3 regions of the Paenibacillus sp. LK1 genome follow, and region 3 is predicted to be linked to each of the others. Evidence: predicted binding sites of a transcription regulator. Region 3 holds the regulator's gene; each other region holds the start of a gene.

Region 1 (3,290 bases), on a different contig from region 3:
TGATCAAAATCGACCCATTCAAATCCATTATCCATTTCAATTTTGATTTTCTTTCCAAAGGTACTGACTGAAGTGACGATCCCGTGTAAATACCGATTGTCCGACTCATTAAACACTTCAATGGTGGCTTGCAACGTATAGTTAAGCGACATATCTATATTTTGTGCAATAATCTCCCACTCATCTTCAAGGACTATAGGTCTTACTTGATAATGAATTTGAGTACGATGCTGTATAATTCGTTCTTTATGTTGTGGAAGCATCATGCGGCTCGATTCCCATAATCCATTGGCTTCCAGTTTTTTACTCATTTGTAATGCCCCCCAATTTTAGATGCTCTATCTATCGCTTGACCGGCAGCCGTAATAGAGCTCGCTCGTAGAATGGCAATATCGCCAAATCGATCCTTAATGTCGTCCATCACCTGATCAATTGCGCGTTTCTGCTCTTGATCATCAAAAAACGATAGTTGAAATGTATCCGCGTTGGATAATTGAGAAAGGGAAACGCCTACACGGCGTACAGGTTGCCCATCCCAGTGTTGATGAAATATGCGTTTGGCTATCTTGCACACATCAACAGTTATGTTTGTAGGATCAGATAGTTTAAACTGCCTGTGAAAACCCGTTGGATGGTCAAAATCAGCTCCAGACACACTCACGGAAACGACACTACCCATCAGCCCCTTTTTGCGGGCTCTTCTACACACTTCTGTACAGATATCGAGGATGACCACTTCGATCTCCCATGCTTCTGTGTAGTCTTTAGGCAGCGTCATACCATTTCCAATATCCTTTTGTGTACTGTGTGTGTTGACGGTCACTGGCGAGTGGTCCAGTCCATTTGCGACTCGCCAGATGACCTCTCCATTAACGCCCCACTTACTTCTTAGTTTGGAAAGAGGTGTATTCGCCAGGTCTCTAATGGTTCGGATGCCCATTTTCCACAAATGTTTTTCCATTCTGGAGCCAATCCCCCACATATCGCGGATGGGCTTATCTCCAATGTGAAGGTGTAACTCCTCTTTCTTTAAGTGGAAAATGCCCCCCTCTGCTTTTTTAGCAATCATATCGCAGCACAATTTACTGATGATTTTGTTTTCACCAATGCCAGCTCTCGCGTAAACACCTGTTTCATTATAGATATTGTCTTGAATTTGCTTGGCTAAATCGATTGGATCATTACCGAATAGATGTATAGACCCTGTAAAATCAGCGAATAATTCGTCTATGCTGTACGGTTCAACCAGATCGGTGAACTCCTCAATAATGGACATGATTTGAGTGGATACTTCGATGTATTCTTGCATGTGTGGTTTCACAATGATCAGTTCCAGACACTTCTGAAGAGACTGCCAAAGTTGTTCCGCGGTAGATACACCTTTAGCTTTGGCCAGTGGACAAGCGGCAAGAATAATACCAGAACGCCTTGCTGAATCGCCTGCGACTGCGAGTGGTCTATTTTTGTATTGAGGCATTTTTGCCTTTTCGACTGAAGCATAAAACGACTGCATATCGATCAGCATAATGGTTCGCTGCTTAGCCAACATTGAAATCACTCCTGTACTTTAAGAACGTATGTTTGTATATATTATAAATCGAACATACGTTCTTTATGCAAGAGGTAAATATTTATATTAGGCAAATGATGTAGTGATGCATTCAAATCATACAAAGTTATATCAGCTTCTCCATCATTTGAACTCCCAACAGTAACAACTCCTTCTCCGGCAGACAATTTCAGTTAGCTTTTGTTTGTGATCGTCAGAAGAGTTGAGTTCTAATATTCATCTTTGTACCCAGAGTATCTTTTGTTCTCTTTTCAAACTTAGCAAGTACTTTTTGTTCAGACCGACCAGGTTTCCCCCATCATTATTTAATGTAGTAGAACCGCCATTAGCACCCGATTTCTAATTTTCTGGGTTGTTGCTATCAGAACAAGCCGCTAAGGTGAAGGTACTCACTCATGAATTGGAACTATAGTTTATTAGTTCCATCTGCAGTCAGTAAAGCTGGTCTCTTGAAAATAATCCACCCTTCAGCTTTTAAGACCGATAACATAAAAAAGCCGCTAAAATAGCGACTTTTGACAGGAATATGCGCTTGTCTTTGACAACAACTTTTTGAGTTTGTAACTAAACGACGATTTCCTCTGAAAGTATCGTGAGACAGTGAGTGCTGTTCCAACTCATTTAACCTATTCCACTTAATTTGGACAGTCTTAGGGAGCACACCAGGACTATCTAGTAGCTCATACAGTTCATGGTTTTTCATATTGAACTGTTTAGTTGCAACGAACTTGCCGACTACATTCTGCTCAATCCACTCAAATCGTTGAATCCCAAGAGAAGCCTAATATTTACCTGACTTATATTATCTATGCTCACTAGTTTTAACTCCTTTTTTTAAGATAGTGAGTGTTATTGACGGTTCAAAATTTATTCATCATCTGGTTACAGAAAAAACAAATTTCGTTTTAAGTATTCAAAGTATACTGTTGATTAAATTTAATCGAATTAGCAATGTTATCAAAATCTCCATAAATACTTTCGATATTTATTCCTAATAAGTTAAGTTCATTTAAAATTGCCTGATGATTCTGAATCTTAATTATAAAATCCGGTTTTATAGATTGAAAACGTAGCGTTCTATGTTTATTATGTTCATCCGATTTTGACAAATATAATTGGTAAATGAACATTCCCTTTTGATTAACAATTCTATCAAAAAGATCTGGAGGCTGATAAGTGAAGTAAACATTAAGATCCAGCTTAAGAGGCTTATCAATGTTTCTATATTGGAGCTGAAGCAAATTAATTAGTAAAGCAAAAAAGACTCTTATACCCAGTTCCTCATTAGAATAATACTCTGGATTATTTAAGTAATATACTTCCCCATGAGTAATATTTTCGTCATAAATCTCATTAGCGAGAAAGTAATAAAGTTCAATAACGTCATTTTTCCCTTTTAAATCAGTGAGTTTTATTAGATTGTCATAATCATCCTCTAAGAATTCTTCATCCATATCTTCACTCTCAGTCAGCTCCTCACCATCGATATCTATATTGTTTAATTCATAGCATTCGATCAGTTTGTTAATATAATTTGGTAATTCATGAGCTTGATTCGCAAACATTTTTTGTAAATTGGAAAACAACTTTAATTGGGCATCTTTATTTTGAATTAACAATTCAAAGAAATTTTCATTCTGCAGTAGTAATGGAGTAATATCAATTAACTTTTTCTTATTAATAAGATAGATCTCTGCTTCATTACTAGTAAGTTGGTTTT
Region 2 (3,290 bases), on a different contig from region 3:
ATATAACAATGAAATTGCCTCTGTTGAAGGAAACCCCGAACCGGGAGATCTGGTCAATGTATTGAATCACCAAGGTCGCTATCTTGCGACGGGATACTATAATCCTGCATCTCAAATCACAGTTCGAGTCGTGGCGTATCAACCTTTGGAGTTTGAACAGATGGACACCGCGTTTTTTGCAGCGCGTTTCCGCGATTGCTTGCGCCACCGGGAGCGTTTTATCCAGGATGGAGAGGCATACCGTCTCGTTTATGGGGAAGCTGATTTCCTGCCAGGACTGATCGTTGACCGTTTTGGCAGCATCCTTGTTGTTCAATTGCTCACACTCGGCATGGACCGTTGCCGCGAAGCGATTGTACAAGCTCTAATTGAAGTGATGCAGCCGGAAGGCATCTATGAACGCAGTGATGTATCCATTCGTGAACTGGAAGGTTTGGAGCAGACGAAGGGACCATTGTACGGGGAGTGCCCTCGTCATGTCACGGTAACGGAGAATGGATTGCTTATTAAGGTGGATATCGTGGAAGGTCAGAAGACAGGGTACTTCTTCGACCAACGCGAGAATCGTGCAGCCATTGAACCACTTATGAAGGGTTGGGGTTATAAGAGTGGTATTACGCTCCAACAGACTGAGCAGGATGGTACGCAGCAGTTGCTTCCTGTGAATAAAAGTGGCAAGGTTGTGACGTTCCCTTATTGGGATGGGGCCACTGTGCTGGAATGTTTCTCCCACACAGGCAGCTTCACATTGAACGCCTGCAAATATGGAGCAAAAAAAGTAACATGTCTTGATATCTCAGAACATGCGATTGAAAGTGCACGTACCAACGTAGAGCTGAACGGTTTTACTGATCGGGTCGAATTTGTCGTTGCGGATGCATTCCAATACTTGCGTGAACAGGTGAAAGGCCTAGATGAGCGTAACGTACGTGCACGTGCTGGTGAACAGAAAGTGGATACGTCCAAAGCGCTTGCAGCCGGTGGTAAAACATTTGATGTGGTTATCCTCGATCCACCAGCCTTTGCCAAAACGAAATCAGCAGTCAAAGGCGCATGCCGTGGATATAAGGATATCAATCTCCAAGGAATGAAGCTGGTGAATGAGGGTGGGTATTTAGTAACGGCAAGCTGTTCATACCACATGCGTCCGGATCTCTTCCTAGAAACTATTGCGGATGCAGCCGAAGATGCAGGCAAAGTACTGCGTCTGATCGACTGGAAAGCAGCCGGTAAGGATCACCCGCAAATTTTGGGCGTAGATGAAGGTCATTACCTGAAATTTGCCATCTTCGAAGTACGCAGCAAAAAGAATTAATTGAGCGCGATTTCATTTTAAGATCGAATATACATTTACGCAAAGGGTCCACTGTTTTCATAAGCTGTGGGCTCTTTGCTATGCTCGTGGAGAAGCTTTCTGTAATTGCCGGATAGTGGCAAACGTATGTTCCGAACCAAGTCAGATATGTTATACTGGGAATTAAAATCTTGTTCGTGATGGTTTGGAGGATTAAACATGTCCGTACGCTTTGTTATTGGCCGGGCAGGCAGCGGTAAGAGTGCGCTGATTACCCGGGAAATCACATCCCTGCTTCAAAAGGAACCACAAGGTAAACCACTGATTCTTCTGGTCCCGGAACAGAGTTCGTTTCGAACTGAACAGTCGCTGGTATCTTCAGGGGCTATAAAAGGTACCATGCGTGCTGAAGTGCTTGGTTTTCGCCGATTGGCCTATCGGGTAATGCAGGAGGCAGGTGGTTCTGCACGTATTCCCATTGGGGCTGAAGGCAAAAAAATGCTGCTCTACAAAGTGCTTCAGCGTCGTAAGGAAGAATTGAAGCTGTTTGGAGCATCGGGCAGCCAGCTGGGATTTATAGGAGACTTAAATGATTTATACAGTGAGTTTAAACGTTATGAACTTGACCCTACTTCACTGGAAGAAGGACTTTCCACATGGAATACTTCCTCTTCTGCACCGATTCTGGGGGACAAGCTGCATGACTTGCTACTTATATACCGTGACTATGAAAAGGAATTAACCGAACTATATATCGATGATGAAGACACGTTGACTGAACTGACAGAGCGGTTGCCGGAGAGCACGTTGCTGCAAGATGCACAGATCTGGATCGATGGATTTCAGGGATTTACCCCGCAGGAAATGAGTGTCATTGGAAGATTGATGCTGCAAGCTTCTTCCGTCACAATTGCATTGACGTTGGATCGTGCTTACGACCACGGCGCACTTCCAGGAGAACTGGAGCTGTTCCATCCCACAGCGAGTGCATATGCACGTCTCAAAGGTATGGCTGAGGATCTGGGTGTTTTTAATGAGACAACCGTGCTTCAACCGGAAGTTTTGCCGAGATATGAGGGCAGTCCTGGACTGGCGCATTTGGAGGCTGGCTTTGATCGCAGAGTTCGCTGGAAGAGCGAGGGGCGTGATGCAGGTGTCCGACTGTACGTCGCTGAGAACCGCAGGGCTGAGATGGAAGGAGCACTTCGTGAGATGCGTCGTCTGGCGCAAGTTGAAGGTGCGCGTTATCGAGATATGGCAGTGCTTGTTCGTCAGTTGGATACATATGCCGACATTGCTGTGCCCCTGTTCAGGGACTATGGCGTGCCTGTCTTTCTGGATCGGAGAAGAAATGAACTACATCATCCATTAGCGGAATTTATTCGTTCAGCACTCGATATCGTTCGCCGTCGCTGGCGTTATGAGGATGTGTTTCGCTGTGTGAAAACGGATCTGTTGCTTCCACGGGACGGTTCCATTACACGTGAAGATATGGACCAGCTCGAAAATTATATATTAGCTTGCGGAATTCACGGATACCGCTGGACAGATGGCAAGCCATGGAAGTATGTACCCAGCCTGTCCTTGGAAGACAACGATCAGGATGTCCGCAGCAGGGGCCGGGAACAAATGCTGTCCTTAATGGAAAAATGCCGTACAGTGATTGTTGATCCACTGGGTGCTTTTGAGAAACGAATGAGCAAGGCAAAGACAGCTAAAGACCAATGTGCGGCGCTTTACAGATTACTGGAAGATGCTGAGATTCCTTGGAAGCTGGATCAGATGTCTGCAGAAGCCAAGGCCCAGGGTGATCCGGAACGTTCGAGAGAGCATCGTCAAATTTGGGGTGCCGTTCTAGATCTATTAGATCAGATGGTTGATATGATGGGGGCCGAACGGCTGGATATCGATCTATTTGCTGGGCTGATGGAGACCGGATTAACCGAACTGAAGCTGGGACTTGTTCCTCCAGCGCTTGATCAAGTGTTGGTTGGAT
Region 3 (3,290 bases):
TTGAACAATTAATTGGAGATGTTAATATGGAACAAGAGAAGCAACTGGTTGCCGCACAGCGGACATTTTTTTATACAGGACAAACGAAGTCTATTGAGTACCGTATTCGTGCTCTTCAGCAATTGAGACAGGGAATTGAGAAGTATCAGCAACGTATTCTTGACGCACTTCGTGCGGATCTAAATAAATCTGAAACAGAGGCTTATGGCTCTGAGATTCGGATCGTGTTGGGTGAACTGGATTTTGCATTGGAACATTTGGAGGAATGGGCTACACCAAAACCTGTACCTACAAATTCTGCTATACCCGATGGCACAAGCTTCATTTATCCTGAACCTTATGGAGTTGCTCTTATTATTGCACCATGGAACTATCCGTTCCAACTGGCTTTCGGCCCTCTAATTGGAGCCATTGCTGCGGGTAACTGTGCCATTATTAAGCCGTCTGAATTAACCCCAGCCGTGTCACGTCTAACTTATGATTTGATTCATGAGATATTTCCTAGTGAGTACATGGCAGTTATGGAAGGGGAAGTTGAGACGAGTACGGCATTGTTGAAAGAAAAGTTTGATTATATTTTCTTTACAGGCAGTACAGGTGTTGGTCGCATTGTTATGAAGGCAGCTGCTGAGCATTTGACTCCAGTTACGTTAGAACTAGGCGGTAAAAGTCCGGTCATTGTTCATCAGGATGCAGATTTGAAGCTGGCGGCTCAGCGCATTGTTCGCGGTAAATTCCTGAATGCTGGGCAAACCTGTGTTGCACCGGATTATTTGCTTGTACACGAGCACGTACATGACAGATTACTTGAATTGATCGCTGCAGAAATTCAGGATAAATTTGGAGATGACGTGATGAAAAATGCTGATTTTCCGCACATTGTCAATGCACGTAACTTTGATCGTTTATCCGTTTTGCTCCAAGATGGCAAAGCGATGATCGGTGGGCGTTCTGAACGTGATCAGCTGCTCATTGAACCAACAGTACTGGGGGAATTGGATTGGAAATCCCCAGTGATGCAAGAAGAGATCTTTGGTCCAATTCTTCCTGTATTTAAGTATACCGACCTCGATCCCATGCTAGATGAGATTGTTCGTCGTCCAAAACCACTGGCATTATATATCTTCACTCAGGATGAGGATCTGCAGAATCAGGTTCTGAATCAAGTTTCTTTTGGTGGTGGTTGTATTAATGATACCTTGTCTCATATGACATCACATTATCTACCGTTTGGCGGCGTAGGGGAAAGTGGAATGGGTTCTTACCATGGTCAACAGAGTTTTGAAGTGTTCTCTCATTATAAAAGCATTCTTAAACGCAGCGAATAATCGACTAACGTAGAACAATATAAATTGTATAAGAAAAAAAGAGGTTGTCCCGTTGAACGGGACAACCTCTTTAAGTATCTTATTGTGAGACTTCTGTACAACTAGAATACATATTAATGAATATCACGGAAAAGGCCGATGACTTTGCCCAGGATGCTAACGTGTTTCAAACGCAACGGTTCAAAAGTCGAATTTTCCGGTTGAAGACGAATATGATCTTTCTCTTTGTAGAACGTTTTTACCGTTGCTTCATCGTCTTCAGTCATGGCTACTACGATATCGCCGTTATCTGCAGTTTGCTGCTGACGTACGATAACATAGTCTCCGTTAACAATGCCTGCTTCTACCATACTGTCTCCTACGACAGAAAGCATGAATACTTTCTGTTCGCCTACATAATGCGTGGGAAGAGGGAAGTAATCTTCGATATTTTCTGTTGCTGTGATCGGAACCCCTGCAGTAACTTTACCCACGACAGGAATGCGAGCAACGCTGTGAGCAAACTGATGTGAATGCTCTGACTCTTCCTGGCTGAGAAGTTCAATGGCTCTTGGTTTGGTTGGGTCACGTCTAATCAGACCTTTCTTCTCCAAACGATCCAGATGTCCATGTACTGTAGAGCTGGAAGCCAATCCAACGGCTTCACCAATTTCGCGTACGGAAGGAGGATACCCCTTCAACCGGACTTCATTGCGTATAAACTCCAGAATAGCCTGTTGCCTGCTGGATATCTTCGACATACCGTATCAACCCCATTTTAGTAACGTTTGGGAAAATTATAACATAGAACCTCCGTTCGTACAAACATAAGTTCTAAATAAAATGCCATAAAATCAATGTTTTTTTGCGAATTAAGATGAAAATTTTCTTTTGGTCTAATCAAATACTGCAAATGACAGTTCCCTTTTCAATAGAAGAAAGATATTGGAATGTAGGATGCAACAAAAAAAGCGAACAATTGTTCTAAAAAGTTATTGTACAAAACAAGTGTTCGTGTTATATTGATTTCAACGGATAGGAACAAACGTTTGGAGGTCGATATTTAATGAGATATTCTACTTATCAAAGCATTTACGAACCGGTGCGTTCAGAAGTGGTTGAAACTAACATAAGGAATTTTAAGAAGGTTTTTGCAAAAGGTAATGTCCCAACTTGGGTCTTGAAATTAATAATCGTAAGCTTAATTATACTGGTTGGATGCAGTACAGTACTCACTGTGTTCGCTGGCAATGAGAAAGATTTATTGCCTGGAGGGAAGATGGCAGTTTCACAAGGAGATACACTATGGAGTATATCATTAGATCACAAACCTGAAACAATGGATACACGTGTATATATAGAAGCAATTAAGAAAGTGAATCAACTTCAGTCAACTTCAATACAAGTGGGGCAAGTCTTAATACTGCCTCAATTCACAGAATAAGACTGCATATCCACACGCGCTAATGCATGTCAGCTTGACAAGCTGCCCTTATCATGTCAAAGTTAATAAGACTTTGTATTTTTGGAGGGGACAAGCTTGGATATAGATAGTCTGGTAGCACGTATTAATGAATTGGCCCGTAAGCAAAAATCCACTGGATTGACAGAGGAAGAGCTCGCAGAGCGTGCCAAGCTTAGAGAAATCTATTTGAGTAACATTCGGAGCAATTTCAGACAGCAACTGGATTCGATTGAAATTGTAGATGATGAGAACGATCAAGGCCACCAAGGCAAACTCAAACATTAAGGAAACCTAATGATATCAATATGATATTTAGGTTTCTTCCTGTTATCTAGAGGTTGCAAATTATAGGGGGAAATGTTGGTTTGCAGTTATGTAAGCCGATACAAAGAACATCTAAGGGGGATTCTCATGTCGCGTTCGTTCGAGAGAACGGTTCGGAAAAATTCTAAGCAGTTGAATCAGCAACGCAAAAAAAGCGGTAAACCGATTTCCGGTACACCAGGTGAGGACGTATT

What was found. The regulator LexA, encoded in region 3, represses DNA repair genes until DNA is damaged. The targets are predictions, from matches to a motif close to CGAACATATGTTCG.
Region 1: a site for LexA is predicted at 1,599-1,612, ahead of CS562_RS04035 (DNA polymerase IV). Genes of this name have one in related genera too.
Region 2: a site for LexA is predicted at 1,435-1,448, ahead of addB (helicase-exonuclease AddAB subunit AddB). Genes of this name have one in related genera too.

What each region holds. Positions count from the first base shown of each region.
Region 1 covers NZ_PEII01000002.1:48,550-51,839, reverse strand. Annotated here, with positions in the region: gene CS562_RS04040 (YolD-like family protein) at 1-311, opposite strand, end outside; gene CS562_RS04035 (DNA polymerase IV) at 308-1,549, opposite strand; gene CS562_RS04030 (FRG domain-containing protein) at 2,476-3,290, opposite strand, start outside.
Region 2 covers NZ_PEII01000012.1:59,561-62,850, forward strand. Annotated here, with positions in the region: gene CS562_RS24170 (class I SAM-dependent rRNA methyltransferase) at 1-1,315, shown strand, start outside; gene addB (helicase-exonuclease AddAB subunit AddB) at 1,514-3,290, shown strand, end outside.
Region 3 covers NZ_PEII01000005.1:317,076-320,365, reverse strand. Annotated here, with positions in the region: gene CS562_RS13670 (aldehyde dehydrogenase) at 27-1,328, shown strand; gene lexA (transcriptional repressor LexA) at 1,442-2,068, opposite strand; gene CS562_RS13660 (LysM peptidoglycan-binding domain-containing protein) at 2,374-2,751, shown strand; gene CS562_RS13655 (DUF896 domain-containing protein) at 2,848-3,057, shown strand; gene CS562_RS13650 (hypothetical protein) at 3,184-3,290, shown strand, end outside.